DNA from 2 places in the Kitasatospora sp. NBC_01250 genome. Region 2 is predicted to be linked to the other one. Evidence: riboswitches for the same ligand, from Rfam matches in the RefSeq annotation. Region 2 holds a riboswitch; the other holds the start of a gene.
The links. A riboswitch is a leader RNA that binds a small molecule or an ion and turns the genes downstream of it on or off. The one in region 2 is predicted to bind S-adenosylmethionine.
Positions count from the first base shown of each region.

Region 1: linked by a shared signal. The riboswitch ahead of thrC (threonine synthase) and the one ahead of OG500_RS27605 (aminotransferase class V-fold PLP-dependent enzyme) in region 2 are both predicted to bind S-adenosylmethionine.

Region 1 is NZ_CP108476.1:5,143,559-5,154,014, forward strand. Features, by position in the region: gene otsB (trehalose-phosphatase) at 1-411, shown strand, start outside; gene OG500_RS21670 (alpha,alpha-trehalose-phosphate synthase (UDP-forming)) at 387-1,850, opposite strand; gene OG500_RS21675 (glucosyl-3-phosphoglycerate synthase) at 1,897-2,907, opposite strand; SAM riboswitch class I at 3,060-3,191, shown strand; gene thrC (threonine synthase) at 3,208-4,488, shown strand; gene OG500_RS21685 (MoaD/ThiS family protein) at 4,550-4,828, shown strand; gene OG500_RS21690 (cold-shock protein) at 5,410-5,613, shown strand; gene groL (chaperonin GroEL) at 5,932-7,554, shown strand; gene OG500_RS21700 (hypothetical protein) at 7,655-8,026, shown strand; gene OG500_RS21705 (HD domain-containing protein) at 8,034-8,693, opposite strand; gene OG500_RS21710 (copper homeostasis protein CutC) at 8,809-9,495, shown strand; gene OG500_RS21715 (HelD family protein) at 9,555-10,456, opposite strand, start outside.
Region 2 is NZ_CP108476.1:6,516,206-6,526,661, forward strand. Features, by position in the region: gene OG500_RS27565 (L,D-transpeptidase) at 1-1,014, shown strand, start outside; gene OG500_RS27570 (GntR family transcriptional regulator) at 1,039-1,425, opposite strand; gene qcrB (cytochrome bc1 complex cytochrome b subunit) at 1,554-3,209, opposite strand; gene qcrA (cytochrome bc1 complex Rieske iron-sulfur subunit) at 3,206-4,300, opposite strand; gene qcrC (cytochrome bc1 complex diheme cytochrome c subunit) at 4,297-5,106, opposite strand; gene ctaE (aa3-type cytochrome oxidase subunit III) at 5,245-5,865, opposite strand; gene OG500_RS27595 (hypothetical protein) at 6,323-6,748, shown strand; gene trpD (anthranilate phosphoribosyltransferase) at 6,901-7,974, shown strand; SAM riboswitch class IV at 8,088-8,207, shown strand; gene OG500_RS27605 (aminotransferase class V-fold PLP-dependent enzyme) at 8,258-9,619, shown strand; gene OG500_RS27610 (Lrp/AsnC family transcriptional regulator) at 9,629-9,910, opposite strand; gene OG500_RS27615 (rhomboid family intramembrane serine protease) at 9,907-10,456, opposite strand, start outside.

The sequences.
Region 1 (10,456 bases), 1.4 Mb from region 2:
GCGGTGCACACCCGCCGCACCGCCGACCCCGCCGCCGCCTTCGAGCTGCTGCGCGAGCCGCTGGCCGCGCTGGCGGCGGCGCACGGCCTGACCGTCGAACCGGGCCGCCTGGTCCTGGAGTTGCGTCCGCCGGGGGTGGACAAGGGAGCCGCGCTGAGCGGCCTGGTGAGCGAGCGGGGCGCCCGGTCGGTGCTCTACGCCGGCGACGACCTGGGTGATCTGGCCGCCTTCGCGGCGGTGCGCCGACTGCGTGCGGCGGGCGGGGGCGGCCTGCTGGTGGCCAGCGGACCGGTGACCGGCGAGCCGCCGGTGCGCGAGATCGCCGAGCAGGCGGACCTGCTGGTGGCGGGGCCGGCCGGCGTGGTGGAGCTGCTGGAGCGGCTGGGTCAGTCGCTCAGTTCGGCCAGCTGAGCCAGGAACCACTGCTGCGGCGGCAGCGCGGTGGCCGCCGCGGCCAGCCGTCCGGTGCGCTCGGCCCGCTCGGCCGCCGGCATGCTCAACGCCCGGTGCAGCGCCTCGGCGGTGCCGACCACGTCGTAGGGGTTGATGCTCAGCGCGTCCGCGCCCAGCTCGGCGTGGGCACCGGCCTCGCGGGAGAGCACCAGCGCGCAGCCCGCGTCGGAGACCACCGGGACCTCCTTGGCGACCAGGTTCATGCCGTCCCTGATCGGGTTGACCAGCGCCACGTCCGCCATCCGGTAGGCCGCCAGCGAGCGCGCGAAGTCGTCCTCGACCTGGAGTATCAGCGGTTGCCAGGAGTCGGTGGCGAACTCCTCGGTGATCTCCTGGCTGAGCCGCTGCACGGCCGCGGTGTAGTCGCGGTACTCGGCCAGGTCCTGCCGGGAGGGGTAGGCGAAGGCGATGTGCACCACCTGCTCGCGCCACTCGGGGCGGCTGCGCAGCAGGTGCCGGTAGGCCTGCAGGCCGCGCACGATGTTCTTGCTCAGCTCGGTCCGGTCCACCCGCACGATGGTCCGCCGCCCGCCCACCGCCTCGCGCAGCGCGGCCAGCCGCTCGTCCACGTCCGGCCGGTGGGCGCGCTCGCGCAGGAAGTCGGCGTCGGCGCCCAGCGCGTGCACCCCGAGCCTGGTGGTGCGGCCCTGGTGGCTGACCGAGAGGTCGGACCGGGGGCCCGCCCCAGAAATGATCTTCGCGTCCAGGAGCTGCTCGCAGCAGTCCGCGAAGGCCTCGGCCCAGCGGCGGGTGTGGAAGCCGGCCCGGTCGGCGCCCAGCACCCCGGTCAGCACGGCGCGGGCCAGCTCGTCCGGCAGCATGCGGAAGTAGTCCGCCGGGGCCCACGGGATGTGCAGGAAGTAGCTGATCCGCAGGTCGGGACGGAGCTCGCGGAGCAGCGCCGGCACCAGGGTCAGGTGGTAGTCCTGCACGAGCACGGCGGCGCCCGGGGCGGCCTCGGCGGCCAGCGCCTCGGCGAAGGCCGCGTTGTAGGCCTCGAAGGCCGTCCACCGGGCGTCGGCGTCGGCGTCGAAGACGGGTGCGGTGGGCGTGTTGTAGAGCAGGTGGTGCAGGAACCAGAGGGTCGAGTTGGCCACCCCGTTGTAGGCCTGGTCGAAGACCTCGGGGGCGATGTCCAGCATCCGGACGGCCTGTCCGCCGACATCGAAGCCGCCCTGGTCGAGCCGCCCCTGCGGCGAGCGCCGGGCCGCCGTGCGGTCCGCCTCGCCGAGTGCCGCGCAGACCCAGACCGTGCCCGGGTCGTCGATCGCGGAGAGCCCCGAGACCAGTCCGCCGCCGCCGCGCCGCAGCGTCAGCGTGCCGTCCGGGCCGCTGCTGAAGGAGACCGGACCCCGGTTGGATGCCACCAGGATGCGTGCGGGCGTGTGATCGGACATATCTTCAACCTTGCCGGGGGCGTGCGGACGCAAACCCGGACCTTGGTCACACGCTCTGCGCCCGGTACTGCGGAAGCCCGATCACCGGGGGCCGCTCCAGCGCGATCACCTGGTGGCTGTGGGCGGTGAAGTCGCGGGTCACTGCGTCCCGGGTGAACTGGGTCAGCACCGGGCGGGCCAGGTTCTCGGCGGCCTTCAGGCGGTGGGTGCGGTCCAGCCGCTCCAGGGCGGTGCGGTAGATGGTGGCGGCCATCCGGCCCAGCGCCTGGCTGTCCTGGTGGCGGTGGTGGCGCACCCCCACGTCCACCTGGGCCAGCGCGTCCAGGCCCACCAGCTCCAGCGCGTCCACCAGCAGGCCCAGCTCCACCCCGTAACCGGTCGGGAAGTGCAGCCGCTCCAGCAGCGAGCGGCGGGCCGCGTACTCGCCGCCCAGCGGCTGCACGAAGCCGGCCAGCTGCGGCCAGTGCAGGTCCAGCAGCGGGCGGGCGACCAGCTCGGTGACCCGGCCGCCGCCGGCCGGCACCACCGCTCCTTCGGTCTCCAGGGGGCGGTCGTACATCGCCTTGACCAACTGCAGGTCGGGGTCGGTGAGCAGCGGGCCGATGATGCCGCTGACGAAGGCCGGGTCGAATGCGCGCAGGTCGGCGTCGATGAAGCAGACGATCGCCCCGCTGGTCACCAGCAGCGAGCGCCAGAGCACCTCGCCCTTGCCCGGCACGGCCGGCAGTCCGGGCAGGATCGCGTCCCGGTGCACCACCCGGGCACCGGCCGCCGCGGCCACCTCGGCGGTGCGGTCCGCCGAGCCGGAGTCGACCACCACCAGTTCGTCCACCAGCGGCAGCCGCTCCATCAGCTCGCGGCGGATCACCGTGACGATGTCGCCCACCGTGGACTCCTCGTCCAGCGCGGGCAGCACCACGCTGACGGTGCCGGCCGCCCCCGCGGCCTGCTTGGCGGCGAGCAGCGCGGCGGGCGGCCGGTCGCCCGCCCGCCAGGAGCGTCGGCGCAGCCAGTCGGCCGCCTCCGGGAGTAGCGCGGGGCTCTGCTCGGCAGGCAAATCTCGCTCCTTGTGAATCTCGTCTCGCGGGTCGGACGGTCGGCCTCGGTGGACCGCCCTTCGGATACAGTCTTCGTACTGCGGTCAGACCTTCGCACGCCGGGGTCGATCGCTCGGACTCGCCAGCATTCCTGGTGTCCACAACTTCACAGAGCTCATCCAGAGGGACTGAGGGAACGGCCCGTCGACGTCCCGGCAACCTTCTCGTCCGGCCTTCGCGGGCCCCGGCGGGGCAGGTGCCAATTCCGGCCTGTGGCGCGACCGCGCCATGGGGAAGATGAGGAGAGAGGCCTCGCCATCATGGCTACCGCTACCCCTGCAGCTGTCGGTCCTGTCGATCTCGGCCCCGCCGCCGCGCTGTCCTGTCGCGAGTGCGGCACCCGGTTCCCGCTCGGTCCCAGCTTCGCGTGCCTGGAGTGTTTCGGCCCGCTGGAGATCGCCTACGACTACGAGGGCTACGACGCCGACGAGCTGCGCAAGCGGATCGAGGCCGGCCCCGCCTCGATCTGGCGCTACGCCCCGCTGCTGCCGGTGCCCGCGGACGTGGCCGGCAAGCCCAACCTGAACCCCGGCTGGACCCCGCTGGTGAAGGCCGACAACCTCGGCCGCGAGCTCGGTTTCACCGCCCAGCTGCACGTCAAGGACGACTCCGGCAACCCGACCCACTCCTTCAAGGACCGGGTGGTGGCCTGCGCGATCGAGGCCGCCCGCGCCTTCGACTTCACCACGCTGTCCTGCTCCTCCACCGGCAACCTGGCCGGCGCGGTGGGCGCCGCGGCGGCCCGGGCCGGCTTCAAGTCCTGCGTCTTCATCCCGCACGACCTGGAGCAGGGCAAGGTCGTGATGGCCGGGGTCTACGGCGGTGAGCTGGTCGGCATCGAGGGCAACTACGACGACGTGAACCGGTTCTGCTCCGAGCTGATCGGCGACCCGGCCGGCGAGGGCTGGGGCTTCGTCAACGTCAACCTGCGCCCGTACTACGGCGAGGGCTCCAAGACGCTGGCCTTCGAGATCTGCGAGCAGCTCGGCTGGCGGCTGCCGGAGCAGATCGTGATCCCGATCGCCTCCGGCTCGCAGCTCACCAAGATCGACAAGGGGCTGCAGGAGCTGATCAAGCTCGGCCTGGTCGAGGACCGGCCCTACAAGATCTTCGGTGCCCAGGCGGCCGGCTGCTCGCCGGTCTCCGCGGCCTTCAAGGCGGGTCACGACGCGATCCGCCCGGTCAAGCCGGACACCATCGCCAAGTCGCTGGCGATCGGCAACCCGGCGGACGGCCCGTACGTGCTGGACATCGCCCGGCGCACCGGCGGCGCGGTCGAGGACGTCACCGACGCCGAGGTGGTGGCGGCGATCCGGCTGCTGGCCCGCACCGAGGGGATCTTCGCCGAGACCGCGGGCGGCGTGACCATCGGCGTGCTGAAGAAGCTGGTCGAGAACGGTCTGCTGGACCCGGCCAAGGAGACCGTGGCGATCAACACCGGGGACGGCCTCAAGACGCTGGACGCGGTGGCCGACGCGGGCCTGACCGCGACCATCCGGCCGACCCTGGAATCCTTCCGCGCCGCCGGCCTGGCGTCCTGACCCCACCCCCAGCAGCTGAGCCAGCGGCTCAGCCGGCAGTTCAGCAAGCGAGGAGACACCGATGAGCGCGAACGTCCGTATCCCGACCATCCTGCGCACCTACACCGAGGGCGCCGCCGAGGTGAGCGCCGAGGGCGCCACCCTGCAGGAGGTCATCGCCGACCTGGAGCGCAACCACCCCGGCATCGCCGCGCGGATCCTGGACGAGGCGGGCAAGCTGCGCCGCTTCGTGAACGTGTACGTCAACGACGACGACGTGCGGTTCGCCGAGGGCCTGGCCACCGAGGTCGGGGACGGCGCCGGGGTCTCGATCATCCCGGCGGTGGCGGGCGGCTGCTGACGAGGCGTCAGCGCCCCTTCGAGCGCGTTTCCAGGGCGCCGTCCGGCTGTTGGCCGGGCGGCGCCCTGCTGTCGGCCGCCCGCCGGTGGCGCGGCGGCCCGGCCGGTGTCCGTGGCTGTCTCCGGCAGGGCATAGGCTGTCCCCGATGTCCGGGTCCGGCTCGCCCCGCCGCTCGCACGGCAGTTGAGCGCGGCTGGAGCCGTCCGGCCGGTGAGACGCATCTGCCGAGGTATCGCCCGAACCCTGTCGGCGCCTCGTCAGAATTCTTTGGACTATTTGCGGGTTTCGTCCGCTATGTCCCAGCCGAATTGCCGAGGTCTGTCGCATTCATCCCCGACTATCCCTTGGCGCCCCAAGCGAATTGGCGTTCAGTGGCCCTGTTGCACAGGGCGCCGATGCGGATACATTCAGCCGCGGTCGATGCATGCGCCTGCTTCGTCAGCGCCAACTGGCGCCCGGGGGTGGGACGCTGCGGCATGCGGGAGCGCGCCCAGGGGGGATTCCTCGGGTCGCTCCACCAAGACCCGCGCCCGTGACCTGCGGGTGCGCGAAGGGCCAGCACAGCACTAGGGGAGTTCGGAATGGCTCAGGGCACCGTCAAGTGGTTCAACGCGGAGAAGGGCTACGGCTTCATCGCGGTCGACGGTGGTGCGGACGTGTTCGTCCACTACAGCGCGATCCAGATGGACGGCTACCGCACCCTTGAAGAGGGCCAGCGGGTCGAGTTCGAGATCTCCCAGGGGCAGAAGGGCCCGCAGGCGGACATGGTCCGCGCGGCGGTCTGACCTTTCCGAACCTCGGAGCCTCGGCTCTCACCGAGCTGGTGGTTCAGCGGCAGGCCCGTGGGACTTCCCGGACACCGGGACGTCCCGCGGGCCTGCCGTTCGTTTTGCCGCGAGTTGTCGTCGGGTCGCCCGAGGAGCTTGCACTCGCCATGCCGGAGTGCTAATCATTGGCGTTAGCACTCACAGCTTGAGAGTGACAACGGACCGGGTCGGTGAGGCTCCGGGAGCGGTAGGGGACAGGACCCCCGCATACCAGGGCCGTCCGTCGCGGGCACCACTGGTCCGAGCAGTCGACCGTGTCCTGGAGGACCACTTCCGATGGCCAAGATCATCGCGTTTGACGAGGAAGCTCGCCGCGGCCTTGAGCGCGGCATGAACCAGCTTGCCGACGCCGTCAAGGTGACGCTGGGCCCCAAGGGCCGCAACGTCGTCCTTGAGAAGAAGTGGGGCGCCCCCACGATCACCAACGACGGTGTCTCCATCGCCAAGGAGATCGAGCTCGAGGACCCCTACGAGAAGATCGGCGCGGAGCTCGTCAAGGAGGTCGCCAAGAAGACCGACGACGTCGCGGGTGACGGCACCACCACCGCCACCGTGCTCGCCCAGGCGCTCGTCCGCGAGGGTCTGCGCAACGTCGCCGCCGGCGCCAACCCGATGGCCCTCAAGCGCGGTATCGAGAAGGCCGTCGCGGCCGTCTCGGACCAGCTGCTGGCCCAGGCCAAGGATGTGGAGACCAAGGAGCAGATCGCTTCGACCGCCTCCATCTCGGCCGCCGACACCCAGATCGGCGAGCTCATCGCCGAGGCCATGGACAAGGTCGGCAAGGAAGGCGTCATCACCGTCGAGGAGAGCAACACCTTCGGTCTGGAGCTCGAGCTCACCGAGGGCATGCGCTTCGACAAGGGCTACATCTCGGCCTACTTCGCCACCGACCTGGAGCGGATGGAGGCGTCGTTCGACGACCCGTACATCCTGATCGCCAACTCCAAGATCGGCTCGGTCAAGGACCTGCTCCCGCTGCTGGAGAAGGTCATGCAGAGCGGCAAGCCGCTGCTGATCATCGCCGAGGACGTCGAGGGCGAGGCCCTGTCGACCCTGGTGGTCAACAAGATCCGCGGCACCTTCAAGTCCGTCGCCGTCAAGGCCCCGGGCTTCGGCGACCGCCGCAAGGCCATGCTCGGCGACATCGCCATCCTCACCGGTGGCACCGTGATCTCCGAGGAGGTCGGCCTCAAGCTCGAGAACGCCGGTCTCGACCTGCTGGGCAGCGCCCGCAAGGTGGTCATCACCAAGGACGAGACCACCATCGTCGACGGTGGCGGCGACAGCGACCAGGTCGCCGGCCGGGTCAACCAGATCCGCGCCGAGATCGAGAACAGCGACTCGGACTACGACCGCGAGAAGCTCCAGGAGCGCCTCGCCAAGCTGGCCGGCGGCGTGGCCGTCATCAAGGCCGGCGCGGCCACCGAGGTCGAGCTCAAGGAGCGCAAGCACCGCATCGAGGACGCCGTTCGCAACGCGAAGGCGGCCGTCGAGGAGGGCATCGTCGCGGGTGGTGGCGTCGCGCTGCTGCAGGCGTCGGTCGCCTTCGACAAGCTGGAGCTGGAGGGCGACGAGGCCACCGGTGCCAACATCGTCAAGGTCGCGCTGGAGGCCCCGATCAAGCAGATCGCGGTCAACGCCGGCCTCGAGGGCGGCGTCGTGGTGGAGAAGGTGCGCAACCTCCCCGCCGGCCACGGCCTGAACGCCGCGACCAACGAGTACGTCGACCTGATCGCCGAGGGCATCATCGACCCGGCCAAGGTCACCCGCTCCGCGCTGCAGAACGCCGCCTCCATCGCGGCGCTCTTCCTCACCACCGAGGCCGTCATCGCCGACAAGCCGGAGAAGGCCGCTGCCGGCGCTCCGGGCGGCATGCCGGGCGGTGACATGGACTTCTGATCCTCCACCGAGGATCACGGGTTCTGAACAGGGCGGCCTCCTTCGGGAGGCCGCCCTTTCGCATGCCCACCCGCCCCCGGGGGTGCGCGAGAATGGGTGCATGTCCGACATCGAAGCCGCCCTGCACCAGGCCCGCGCGCTGATCCTCACCGACCTGTCCGCCCGCGCCGTCCTGGACCGCGACCCCGCCGCGGACGCCGCCGTGGTGTCCATGGTGGAGGACGCCGTGACGCACCGGCGCTGGTGGCTGGAGCAGTGGCCGGACGGCGTCGAGTTCGTGGCCGGGCTGCTCGCCCAGGACGTCCAGGACGCGCTGCTGGAGGGCTACGGCCGCTGGCCGCTGTGCGAGGACTGCGCGCGCGAGGGCGACCCGCACGCGCTCGGCGTGGAGCCCGAGCTGGGGCCCGACCCGCACTGGGTGTGCGGCAAGGAGGGCGTCGTGGTGGCGGCGGTCGGCTCGCTCCAGCCCTAGGCGACGGCTAGGCGATCAGGGTGTTGATCTCCGCCAGCAGGTTGGCGCGGGCCTGCTGTTCGAACCGGGCGTGCCCGGCGGGGGTGCGGTAGAGCACCGGCAGCGCGATCAACTGGTGCAGGATGAGCGCGCGTTCGCGGCGGAACACCTCCTCGGGGATGAAGGCGTACTCCTCGCGGACCGCGGCGGCGTAGCCGGCGTACGCCTCGGGCGAGCGCCCGAGCACCGCGAGGTCGGCGTCGCAGAGCACCTCGCCGTCCCGGTCACCGGGGCGCGGGAAGTGGCTGACGGTGAGCCGCACCAGCCGGACCACCTCCTCGATCAGCCCGGCCGCCAGCCCCGCCTCGCGCAGCGCGCGGATCGCCAACTGGGCGCTGCGCTCCTCGTTCTCGGACCGGTCCGGCTGGTAGACGGCGTCGTGGAACCAGGCCGCCAGCCGGACGGTGTCCGGCGCGTCGGCGTACTCGGCGAGTGCGTCCACCTCGTCCAGCACGGCCAGCAGGTGGTCCGTGGTGTGGTACCGGCGATGCGGCTCGGCCCAGCGCGCCAGCAGCGCGCGCCCGTACGGCTCGGGGTCGACGGTGGCCGAGCAGCGCTCCAACAGGGCGGTCCAGCGATCGAGCAGGGCGTCGGTGGCGGGGTGCGGGTCGGTAGGCATGACGGTCATTGTGCTCGCCCCCCGCGGCGGGGCGGCACCCCGGTCGGCTGACGGCCCGTCTTTCGTACGCCGGGTCCTGCCGGGGGCTCGCCGGTGGGTCGGGTGATGTGGCAGGGTAGCTGATATGTCTAGACCAATCTTCGAAGTCATCGCGCTGACGGCGCTCGATGCCCAGGCCGCGCAGTCGGGCGGTGCCGACCGGCTCGAACTGGTCACCGACATGGCCGCCGACGGGCTGACCCCCGCGCTCGCCGACTTCGCCGCGATCCGGGCAGCCGTGGACCTGCCGCTGCGGGTGATGCTGCGGATCCGGGACGGCTTCGGCGCCGGTGACCTCGCGGAGCTGGTGGCCCGGGCGGTGGCGCTGCGCGCCGAGGGCGCCGAGGAGTTCGTCCTCGGCTTCCTGGACGCGGACGGGAACGTCGACCTGCCCGCCGTGCGCACCGTGGCCGAGGCGGTGGCGGGCTGCCGCTGGACCTTCCACCGGGCGATCGACCACAGCGCCGACCGGGCCGCGCTGCGCGCCGCGGTCGGCGAGCTGCCGGGCCTGGACACCTTCCTCACCTCGGGGGCCGCCGCGGGGGTCGCGGCGGGCGGCGAGGTGCTGGCCGGTGAGCTGGCCAAGTCGGGGGAGCCCGGCTACCGGCAGCGGATCCTGATCGGCGGCGGTCTGCACGCCGAGCACCTGCCGCGGCTGCGGGCCGAGGGCTTCGACGCCTTCCACGTGGGTGGCGCGGTGCGGACAGCGGGCTGGAACTCGCCGGTCGACGCGGCCAAGGTCGCCCGGTGGCGAGCGCTGATCGACGGCTGAGCGGCTGAGCGGCCTGTCCGGTCGGCGGCGGTCCGCACTGCGGAGCGCCGCCGACGGGCTCAGCCCAACTCGGCCGGCAGCGGCTCGGCGTGCAGCACCGTCAGGCCGGAGACGGCACGGGTCAGCGAGACGTACAGCCGCCGCAGGCCGGTGCGCCGGTCCGGCTCGCCGGCCACCACGGCGGCCGGCTCGTCCAGCACCACGTAGTCGTACTCCAGGCCCTTGGCCAGCGAGGCGGGCACCAGGGTGAGCCGGCTCTCCGCGGTGGTCTCGGTGCCCGGCGTCAGAAAGGCGAGACCGGCCTCGGCCAGCGCGGCCTCGAAGAGCGGCAGGCGCGCGTCGGCGGCGATCAGGCCGGTCGAGCCCTCGTGCGCCAGCGCCTCCCGGCAGGCCGCCACGACCGCCGCGACCAGCTCCTCCCCGGTGGCCCGGCGGATCGTCAGCGAGTCTGCGGCGGTACGGATCGAGGTGGCCGGGGCCAGGCCCGGGGCGATCGCCGGCAGCAGGCGCGAGGCGTAGGCGATCACCTCCTCGGGCACCCGGAAGCCGGTGGTGAGCTCCTCGACGTGCGCGCCCGGCTTGCCCAGGTGGTGCAGCGCCTCGGGCCAACTGCCGGTCGCCCACGGGGTGGTGCCCTGCGCCAGGTCGCCCAGCACGGTGGCCGAGCCGGTGGTGCAGCGCCGGCCCACCGCGCGGTACTGCATCGGTGAGAGGTCCTGCGCCTCGTCGAGGACCACATGGCCGAGCGAGGGGGTGCGGTGCACCAGGTCGACGGTCTCGTCCACCAGCACCGCGTCCGCGGCGGTCCACGGCGCGGTCTTCGGTGAGCGGCCCGGCTTCTCCCAGCGGATCGCGGCCTGCTCCGCGGCGTCCAGGATCCCGTCCGCGCAGCTCGCCAGGAACTCGGCGTCGGTCAGCAGCCGGTGCACCAGCTTGGCCGGGTCCACCGGCGGCCAGCAGG
Region 2 (10,456 bases):
GTGCTGGCCGGGAGCCTGGACCCCGACGGGCGCACCTGGCACAGCGCCACCCCGCTGGCGCCCGCCACCCACTACACGGCACGGATCGCCGCCGTGGACGCGGAGGGCGGCCGGGGCGAGACCACCCAGGACTTCACCACCAAGCCCGCCGACCGGCTGCTCAACGCGACCCTGGGCCCCGACCTCGGCCGGCAGGTCTACGGCGTCGGCGAGCCGCTCACGGTGAAGCTCTCCGAGGAGGTCAAGGACCCGGCCGCCCGGCGGCAGGTGGAGAGCGCGCTCACCGTGGTCTCCGAACCGGCGGTGACCGGCGGCTGGTACTGGGTCGACGGCAAGAACCTGCACTTCCGGCCGAAGGACTACTGGCCGGCCAACACCAAGGTCAAGCTGACCTACGACGCCGACGGCCGGCAGATCGACGGCGGGCTGTACGGCGGCCCCACCGCCAGCGTCTCGTTCAGCACCGGCGACCGGGTGGAGGCGGTGGTCGACGCGGCCAGCGACGAGCTCACCTTCAAGCGCAACGGCGAGGTGGTCAACACCATCCCGGTGACCACCGGCAAGCCGGGCTTCGACACCCGCAACGGCATCAAGGTGGTGCTCGGCCAGGAGCGGGAGGTGCAGATGAGCAGCGAGACCATCGGCATCGCCAAGGGCAGCAGCGAGGCCTACGACCTCAAGGTCGAGTGGGCCACCCGGGTGACCTGGAGCGGGGAGTACGTGCACGCGGCGCCCTGGTCGGTGGCCTCGCAGGGCGTGGAGAACGTCAGCCACGGCTGCACCGGCATGAGTACCGACAACGCCAGGTGGTTCTACAACCAGGTCCGGGTGGGCGACATCGTCGAGGTGGTCAACAGCAGGGGCCACGACATGGAGCCGTTCGGCAACGGCTTCGGCGACTGGAACCTGAGCTGGGACGACTGGCTCAAGGGCAGTGCGATGGGCCGGCCGCTGAACACCGTGGCCACGCCCCCGGTACCGAAGGCGGCGGCCACCCTGCGCCCGCAGGTCTGAGCCGCCGGCGTCCCCCGGGGCGGGTCAGGACGACCCGGACGGCGATGCCCCGTAGACGAGGTCCAGCGCGCCGTACACGGCCGCCTGGGCCTCGTCCCGCGTGACGCCCAGGCGGTGGGCCCGGGCGGCGTACTCGGTGGCGGCGTCGGCGGCCAGCCGGTGCGCGGTGTCCCCGGTGGCGGCCACCAGGGTGCCGCGGCGGCCGTGCGTCTCCACCACGCCGTCCGCCTCCAGCTCCCGGTACGCGCGCGCCACCGTGTTGGCGGCCAGCCCCAGCTGCTCGGCCAGCGCGCGCACGGTGGGCAGCCGCAGCCCGGCCGCCAGCACACCGGTCCTGGCCTGCTCGGCGATCTGCGCGCGCAGCTGCTCGTAGGGCGGTGTGGCGACGGCGTGGTCGATGCTCACCTGCACGGGGCGGGTCTCCTCGGTTCTCCTGGGCTGATGGTGCGTCACCCATTGTGCCGCCCCCACGCCAAGGGCCCCGACCGGCAGTGCCGGACGGGGCCCTCAGGTGGCTGACGCGTTGTCAGAGCAGGGGATCAGTGGTGGCCGTGGCCGCTGGTGATCTCCTTGTGCTCCTCGGGAGTCGGCTTGGGGATCTGGTTGCCCTCGCCGAAGTAGCCCTCGGAGAGCTTGGCGCGGGTCTTGGTCGCCAGGCCGACCTTGCGGGCGACACCGTTCTCGTCGACCTCGGCCGGCAGCTCGACCGGCTCGTACTGCTCGTGCGAGGTGAGCGTGTGGAGCGTGCCCTGCGGGAGCTGGGCGTGCACCTCGATGAACTCACCGTGCGGCAGCCGCTTGATGACGCCGGTCTCGCGACCGTGCAGCACCTTCTCCTTGTCCCGGCGCTGCAGGCCCAGGCACCAGCGCTTGGTCACGAAGAAGACCACCACCGGGACGACGAACGAACCGATCCGCACGAAGTACGTGATGTCGTTCAGCGACAGGTGGAAGTGCGTGGCGATCAGGTCGTTGCCACCGCCGGAGAGCAGCACCAGGTAGAGGCTGATCCAGGCGGCACCCAGCGCGGTACGCACGGGGGCGTTGCGCGGGCGGTCCAGGATGTGGTGCTCGCGCTTGTCGCCGGTGATCCAGCCCTCGATGAAGGGGTAGACGGCGATGGCGGCCAGCACCAGCGGGAAGAGCATCAGCGGGATGAAGACACCCAGGTTCAGGGTGTGGCCCCAGGCCCGGATCTCCCAGCCCGGCATGACACGGATCAGACCCTCGGCGAAGCCCATGTACCAGTCGGGCTGGGCGTCGGTGGAGACCTGGTCCGGACGGTACGGGCCGTAGGCCCAGACCGGGTTGACCGAGGCGATCGCGGACATCGCCGCGATGATGCCGAAGACGAGGAAGAAGAAACCGCCGGCCTTGGCCATGTAGACCGGCATGAGCGGCATGCCGACCACGTTCTTCTCGGTCTTGCCCGGGCCCGCCCACTGGGTGTGCTTGTGGTAGAAGACCAGGATCAGGTGCGCCACCAGCAGGCCGAGCATGATGCCCGGGATCAGCAGCACGTGGATCGTGAAGAACCGCGGCACGATGTCGGTCCCCGGGAACTCCCCGCCGAACAGGAAGAACGAGATGTAGGTACCGACCAGCGGGACGGCCAGGATGGCGCCCTCCATGAACCGGATACCGGTGCCGGAGAGCAGGTCGTCGGGGAGCGAGTACCCGAGGAAGCCGTCGAAGAAGCCCAGGAAGAGCAGCAGGAAGCCGAACAGCCAGTTGATCTCGCGGGGCTTGCGGAACGCGCCGGTGAAGAAGACGCGCATCATGTGCACGAACATCGCGGCGACGAACACGATCGCGGCCCAGTGGTGGATCTGCCGGATCAGCAGACCGCCGCGGACCTCGAAGCTGATGTTCAGCGTGGAGGCGTAGGCCTCCGAGACCCGGATGCCGTCCAACGGCGAGTACGAGCCGTTGTAGATGACCTCGCCCATGCTGGGCTTGAAGAAGAGCGTCAGGTAGACGCCCGTCAGGATGATGATGATGAAGCTGTAGAGGCAGATCTCACCGAGCATGAAGGACCAGTGGTCCGGGAAGATCTTCCGCAGGTTGGCCTTGGCCAGGGAGTAGATCCCCAGCCGGCCGTCCACCCAGTCGGCTGCGGCCTCCGCCTTGTTGGCGGGCTTGTCGCGCGTGCTGGCCGGTGCGGCCTGCTTCGCGCTAGTCGACGCGGAACTCATTCGCTGCGCTCCCAGAAGCTCGGACCGACGGGGTGCTCGAAGCCGCCGGGGGCTACCAGGTAGCCGGAGGCATCGGTGACGATCTTCAGCTGCGGCAGGGGGTGCCCGGCCGGGCCGAAGATAACGCGCGCGCCGTCCGACAGGTCGAAGGTCGACTGGTGGCAGGGGCAGAGCGCGTGGTGGGTCTGCTGCTCGTACAGCGAGATCGGGCAACCGACGTGGGTGCAGATCTTGGAGTACGCCAGCACACCCTCGAAGCCCAGGGCGGCCGAGTCGGCGTCCTTGATGTCGTTCGGCTGGATGCGGATCAGCATCAGCGCGTCCTTGGCGATGGCCTCCTGGAAGTCCTCGTCGGACTCCTGCAGACCGGCCGGACGCAGCGCGGACGGGCCGGGCTTGGCGAACGTCAGCGAGCCGACCGCGATGTCCTCGGCCTTCATCGGCTCGTTGGTGTTCATGTTGACCAGCCGGATCGGAGCGTTCGGCGTGGCCTCGTTCCAACCCGTGACGTCGAGCTTCTTCTCGGGCAGCGGGCCGAGGTCGCGCAGCAGCATCACGCCGGAGAGCGGCACCAGGGCCATGGACCCGATCAGGGTGTTGCGGATCATCTTGCGGCGGCCGAAGCCGGACTCGGCGGCGCCGGTCTTGAACTGCTCGATGACGTCCGCGCGGGTCTCGTCGTCGGCCTCGATCGCGTGGCGCTCGGCCGGCAGCTCGACGTCCGACATCAGGGTGCGGGCCCAGTGGACCGCGCCCGCGCCGATGCAGAACAGCGCCACACCCAGGGTCATACCGAGCGCGAAGTTCAGCGCGCTGATGTGGCCCAGCGGGAAGATGTAGACGATCCGGTCGGCGTCGATGCTGACGTAGCTGGCGATGAAACCGACGGTCGCCAGCATCGAGACGATGAAGAGCAGCGACACCTGGCGCTCGGCCCGCTTGGCGGCCCGCTCGTCGATGTCGGTCCGCCGCGGCTCGTGGGGCGGCAGCCCCGGGTCCGCGAACGGGTTGTCGGCAACGGCGGCTTCGCCGTGCCCTTCGCCGGCGGCGTGCGCCTGCGGCAGCTTGTCGTCTGACATGTCGTGGCTCATGACTTCTTGGCCTTGGTGGTGTGAGCGGCGACCCAGATCGCGATCGCGATCAGGACACCGAGACCGAAGATCCAGCCGAACAGACCCTCGGTCACCGGACCGAGGCTGCCGAGCGAGAGACCACCGGGGTTGGGCGCCTCGTTCGCCTGGTAGCGGACGAAGGCCACGATCTCCTGCTTCTGCTTCTCCGGCATGGTGGTGTCGGGGAAGGAGGGCATGTTCTGCGGGCCGGTCTGCATGGCCTCGTAGATGTGCTTCGGGTCGACGTTCTCCAGCGAGGGCGCGAACTTACCCTGCGTCAGGGCACCGCCGGCACCGGCGAAGTTGTGGCACTGCGAGCAGTTCGTCCGGAACAGCTCGCCACCCTTGGAGATCGCGTCCGTCTCGGTGGAGGTGTACTGGTCCTTGGTCGGCGTCACCGGGCCGGGGCCCAGCGAGGCGACGAAGGCGGCCATCGCGTCGATGTCGCTCTGGCTGTAGATGTTCTTCTTCTTCGGGATCTGCGCACCCGGCTGCTGGGCGGGCATGCGGCCGGTGCCGACCTGGAAGTCGACGGCGGCGGAGCCCACGCCCACCAGGCTGGGGCCGGTGCTGCTGCCCTCGCCGTTGAGGCCGTGGCACGAGGAGCAGCCCACGGCGAAGAGCCGCTTGCCCTCATCGATCGCGAGCGACTGCGCGGAGCTGTCGGCCTGCGCGTTCTCGGCGGGCGCGAACTCGGCGTACAGCCCCCCGATGGCCGCGAGGGCGAAGAGTAGGACGACCAGCGCCGCCAGTGGGTGGCGCCGTCGTGCGGAGAGCTTTTTCACGAGATAACCCCGGTGTCAGGATCTGGTCGACTGGTGGAGGGGCCCGGTGCCGGTAGGCATCGGCAAAGGCGGGCACGGGCAAAGGACCCGGAGCCGGTGAGGGCACGGGGTCCGGCCGGCGGCCAGCGACCTGATCGGTTACTTGATCAGGTAGATGGTCGCGAAGAGGCCGATCCAGACCACGTCGACGAAGTGCCAGTAGTACGACACGACGATCGCCGCGGTGGCCTGCTCATGCGTGAACCGCTTGGCAGCGTAGGTCCGCCCCAGCACCAGCAGGAAGGCGATCAGACCGCCCGTCACGTGGAGCCCGTGGAAGCCGGTGGTCAGGTAGAACACCGAACCGTACGGGTCGGAGGAGAGCGAGATGCCGTCCTTCTTCACCAGGTTGGTGTACTCGTAGATCTGACCCCCGATGAAGATCGCCCCCATCATGAAGGTGATCGAGAACCACGTGCGGAGCTTCTTGACGTCACCGCGCTCGGCAGCGAACACGCCGAGCTGGCAGGTGAGCGAGGAGAGCACCAGGATCGTGGTGTTCACGGAGGAGAAGGGGACGTTGAGGGCATGCGCCTTCTCGGCCCAGAAGTCTGGTCCCTTCACGGAGCGAGCCGTGAAGTACATCGCGAAGAGGGCCGCGAAGAACATCAGCTCGGAACTCAGCCAGACGATGGTTCCGACACTGGTCATGTTCGGTCGGTTGACCGATCCATGAGCGTGCCCGGTTTCTGTTGCTGTTGCTGTCGCCACGACCGACATTATGTCGGTCCCTTATTCCGTCTTCACGCCGGGGGGTCTCCCTCGGAGTGTCCGGTGCGTGCGGTATGCCCGGATGGCTGCGCCGGTGGCCGTGCGTATCCGGTGCGCGCCGGTTGACGAGGGGTTTCGTCGTGCGGATGGTGATTTTCTGACGGCGCGTTGGGCCGGACCACCCGGGTGCCACGCGTGTCCTGACGGCCAGCGGGGCACCGGTGGCGTACCGCTGTGGGCCGTCCGGGTGGACTGTACCGCCGAGGGTGACGCCGTCTCGCCCGGGTGGGTGACAGCTTGCCACCCGCCCGGCGGGCCGCCCGCCCGGGCCGGCCCGCCCGGCCCGGCGGGCGGCGCCGGCGGGCCGGATCCGGAAGAGATCGCGCCAGTCGCGCCCCGCGGGGGGTGATCGGGAGTAGCATCCGGTGGTGACTGGACGTGGTCTGGATCACATGGGAGCAGGTCGATGGCGACGCACACGAGTGACGAGACGCTCACCGTTCTCGTCTACAGCGATGACCGCAACACCCGCGCGCAGGTCACCTCGGCGCTCGGCCGGCGGCCGGCCGCCGACCTGCCGGAGGTTACGTACCTGGAGTGCGCCACGGTCCCCGCCGTGCTGCGCGCGCTGGAGAAGGGCGGCGTGGACCTCTGCCTCTTCGACGGCGAGGCAGTGCCGGCCGGCGGACTGGGGCTGGCCCGCCAGGTGAAGGACGAGATCTACGGCTGCCCGCCGGTGCTGGTGCTGATCGGCCGCCCGCAGGACACCTGGCTGGCGGCCTGGAGCCGGGCGGACGCGGCGATCTCGCAGCCGGTCGACCCGGTGGCACTGGCCGAGACGGTGGCCACCCTGCTCCGCGCCCGTCTGGGCGCGCGCAGCCTGGCGCGCTGAGCGTTCCGCCTCCTGGACGGCCGGCGCCGCCGGCCGCCGGCCGGTGTCTCACGAGCAGAGAAGGGCCGTCGCGGGTGCCGCGGCGGCCCTTCGCCGGTCGATAGGCTGGCTGCATCCCCGTAACGAGCACCGGATGCGAGCTGGAGTCGGCCATGGTGAATGTGAACCCTGCGAACGGCGGTCAGGACCCCGCGCAGGTGGTCCGCACCTGGCCGGACCTGCTGAACGCGCTGCTGACCGGCCAGGACCTGACCCAGGCGGACGCCGCCTGGGCGATGGACCGGATCATGAGCGGCGAGGCCAGCCCGGCCCAGGTGGCCGGCTTCGTGGTGGCGCTGCGGGCCAAGGGCGAGACGGTGGCCGAGGTCTGCGGCCTGGTCGAGGCGATGTACGCGCACGCCGAGCCGCTGCACATCCCCGGCCCCGCGGTGGACATCGTCGGCACCGGCGGCGACCGGGCCAAGACCGTCAACATCTCCACCATGTCGGCCATCGTCGCGGCGGCGGCCGGCGCCAAGGTGGTCAAGCACGGGAACCGGGCGGCCTCGTCCGCCAGCGGCTCCTCCGACGTGCTGGAGCGGCTCGGGATCCGGTTGGACCTGAGCGCCCGGCGGGTCGCCGAGGTGGCCGAGGAGGTCGGCCTCACCTTCTGCTTCGCGGCCACCTTCCACCCGGCGATGCGGCACGCCGCCCCGGCCCGCCGCGACCTCGGGGTGGCCACCGCCTTCAACATCCTGGGTCCGCTGACCAACCCGGCCCGCGTCACCGCGCACGCGGTCGGCTGCTTCGACACCCGGCTGGCCGGCCTGATCGCCGGGGTGCTCGCGGAGCGCGGCTCCTCCGCACTGGTGTTCCGGGGTGACGACGGGCTGGACGAGCTGACCGTCTGCGCCACCTCGCGGGTCTGGGTGGTGCGCGGGGGCCGGGTCACCGAGACCGTCCTCGACCCGCGCGAGCTGGGCATCGAGCTGGTCGGCATCGAGGCGCTGCGCGGGGCGGACGCCGAGTACAACGCCGCGGTGGCGCGCCGGGTGCTGGCCGGGGAGCAGGGGCCGGTGCGCGACGCCGTGGTGCTCAATTCGGCAGCCGCGCTGGTCGCCCTGGAGCTGACGGATGCGCCGCTGGTCGAGCAGCTGGCCGCGGCGATGCGGCGCACCACCGCGGCCATCGACTCGGGCGCCGCGCAGGACACCCTCAAGCGCTGGGCGGAGGCCACCGCGCACTGACCCGGCGTCAGTTCCACGAGACCCGCGGGCCGCTGGCCTGCGGGTCTCATGTGTGTCCGGATGCCGGGACGGTGTTTGACCGCACTTCGGGAGCTGATCTAAAGTCTTCGCCAGGTCATGAGTGACAGCGCGACGAGCCCCAGCTTGCTGTCCGGCAACCCTCCGTCCGTGGCGGGGTGCCCTGGGTGAAGACCAGGCCAGACGGCGACAGGTCCGTGTGGCAAGCGCGGACCACCGGCATATTCGCACTCCCGGGGTCCTGACTCCGAAGGAGTGCATCCTCATGCCGTCTTCCCTCGATCTCTGCGCCCCCCTCGCCGTGCTCGGCGCCGACGTCCAGGTCCCGCTGGTCTCCGGCGAGAAGGTGGGCTACGCCGCGCTCGACTACGCCGCCAGCTCGCCCGCGCTGCAGCGGGTCTGGGACGAGGTGGCCGCCTACGCCCCGTACTACGGCAGCGTGCACCGCGGCGCCGGCTACCTCTCGCAGCTCTCCACCGACCTGTTCGAGCAGAGCCGGCGCACCGTCGCGGACTTCCTGGACCTGCGCGAGGACGACCAGGTGGTCTTCACCCGGGCCACCACCGACTCGCTCAACCTGCTGGCGGGCGCCCTGCCGGCCGGCACCCGGGTCTTCGCCTTCGAGACCGAGCACCACGCCTCGCTGCTGCCCTGGCGCCAGGCCGGCCTGGCGGTCAGCTACCTGCGCGCCCCGAGCTCGCCCGAGCAGGCCGTCGCCGCGCTGGCCGAGGCGCTGGCCGCCGGCAGCCCCGCCGAGCCCCGCCTGTTCTGCGTCACCGGCGCCTCCAACGTCACCGGCGAGCTGTGGCCGGTGGCCGAGCTGACCCGGGTGGCGCACCGGCACGGCGCCCGCGTGGTGCTGGACGCCGCGCAACTGGCCCCGCACCACCGGGTCTCGGTGCGCGAGCTGGACGTCGACTGGGTCGCCTTCTCCGGCCACAAGCTCTACGCCCCGTTCGGCGCGGGTGTGCTGGCCGGGCGCAGCGACTGGCTGGACGCGGCGGAGCCGTACCTGGCGGGCGGCGGCGCGAGCCGCACGGTGGCCCGTGAGGTGGACGGCTCGGTGGCCGTCGAGTGGCACCAGGGCCCGGCCCGGCACGAGGCCGGTTCGCCCAACGTGATCGGTGCCTACGCCATCGCCGCGGCCTGCCGGGCGCTGACCGAGGCCGGTTTCGAGGCGCTGCAGGAGCGCGAGCAGTACCTGATCGACCGGCTGACGGCCGGCCTGGCCGAGATCCCCGAGGTCCGGGTGCTCAGCCTGTTCGGCCCCGCGGCGGCGCGGGTCGGCGTGCTCTCCTTCGTCGTGCAGGGCTGGAACAGCTCGCACTTCTCGGCGGCGCTGTCGGCCGAGTACGGCATCGGGGTGCGCGACGGGCTCTTCTGCGCCCACCCCCTGGTGCGCACCCTGCTGGGCAGTGAGCAGGCCGCCCCGTCCGAGTGCGGGGCGCCCGAGCCCTCGCTGCCCGGCGAGCGCAGCCTGAACGCGATCCGGGTCAGCTTCGGGGCCGGCACGCCCGAGGAGCACATCGACCGCTTCCTGGCCGCCGTGCGCGAGCTGGTCAGCGACGGCGCCCGCTGGAACTACCGCAACGAGGGCGGCCGCTGCGTCGCCGACACCCGGCGCTGAGAGGTGCCGTCAGCCGTCCAGGCCGAGCGCGAAGGCGGCCTCCAGGTCGTGCTGCGAGTAGGTGCGGAAGGCGATCTGGGTCTCGGTGTGCGCGACCCCGGGCACCTTGTTGAGGCGTCCGGGGATCACCTCGGCCAGGTCGTCGTGCCGGCGCACCCGCACCATCGCGACCAGGTCGTAGCCGCCGGTCACCGAGTAGACCTCGCTGACCCCGTCGATCGCGGCGATCGCCTCGGCGATCTCGGGGATCCGGTCGACGCTGGTCTTGATGAGCACGATGGCGGTGATCACGGCGAGGCTCCTGGGCTGGGGGTCCCCCCGGGGGAAGGCTGGGGGAGCGTGGGGCCAGGGTATCCGGCGCGCCTGCCCAGCACCCACAAGGCCAGGAACCCCGCGCTGAAGCCGATCACATGGGCCAGATAGGCGACCCCGGGCCCGGCCTGGTGCACCGACCACCACTGGACGGCGAACCAGAGGCCGAGCACCAGCCAGGCCGGGAAGCGCAGCGGCAGGAAGAAGAGCAGCGGGACCAGCGCGGTCACCCGGGCCCGCGGGTACAGGCGCAGGTAGCCGCCGAGCACCCCGGCGATCGCGCCCGAGGCACCGACCAGCGGGCGCAGCGACTCGGTGCCGTGCCCGCAGGCGGCCGCGTAGCCGTAGGCGGCCAGCGCGCCGACCGTCAGGTAGAAGAGGAGGAAGCGGACTCGGCCCAGCCGTTCCTCGACGTCGGCGCCGAAGACATAGAGGAAGAGCATGTTGCCCAGCAGGTGCAGCCATCCGCCGTGCACGAAGAGCGAGCTGAGCGCGGAGAGCGCCGGGATCTTGTGCGGGGTGGTC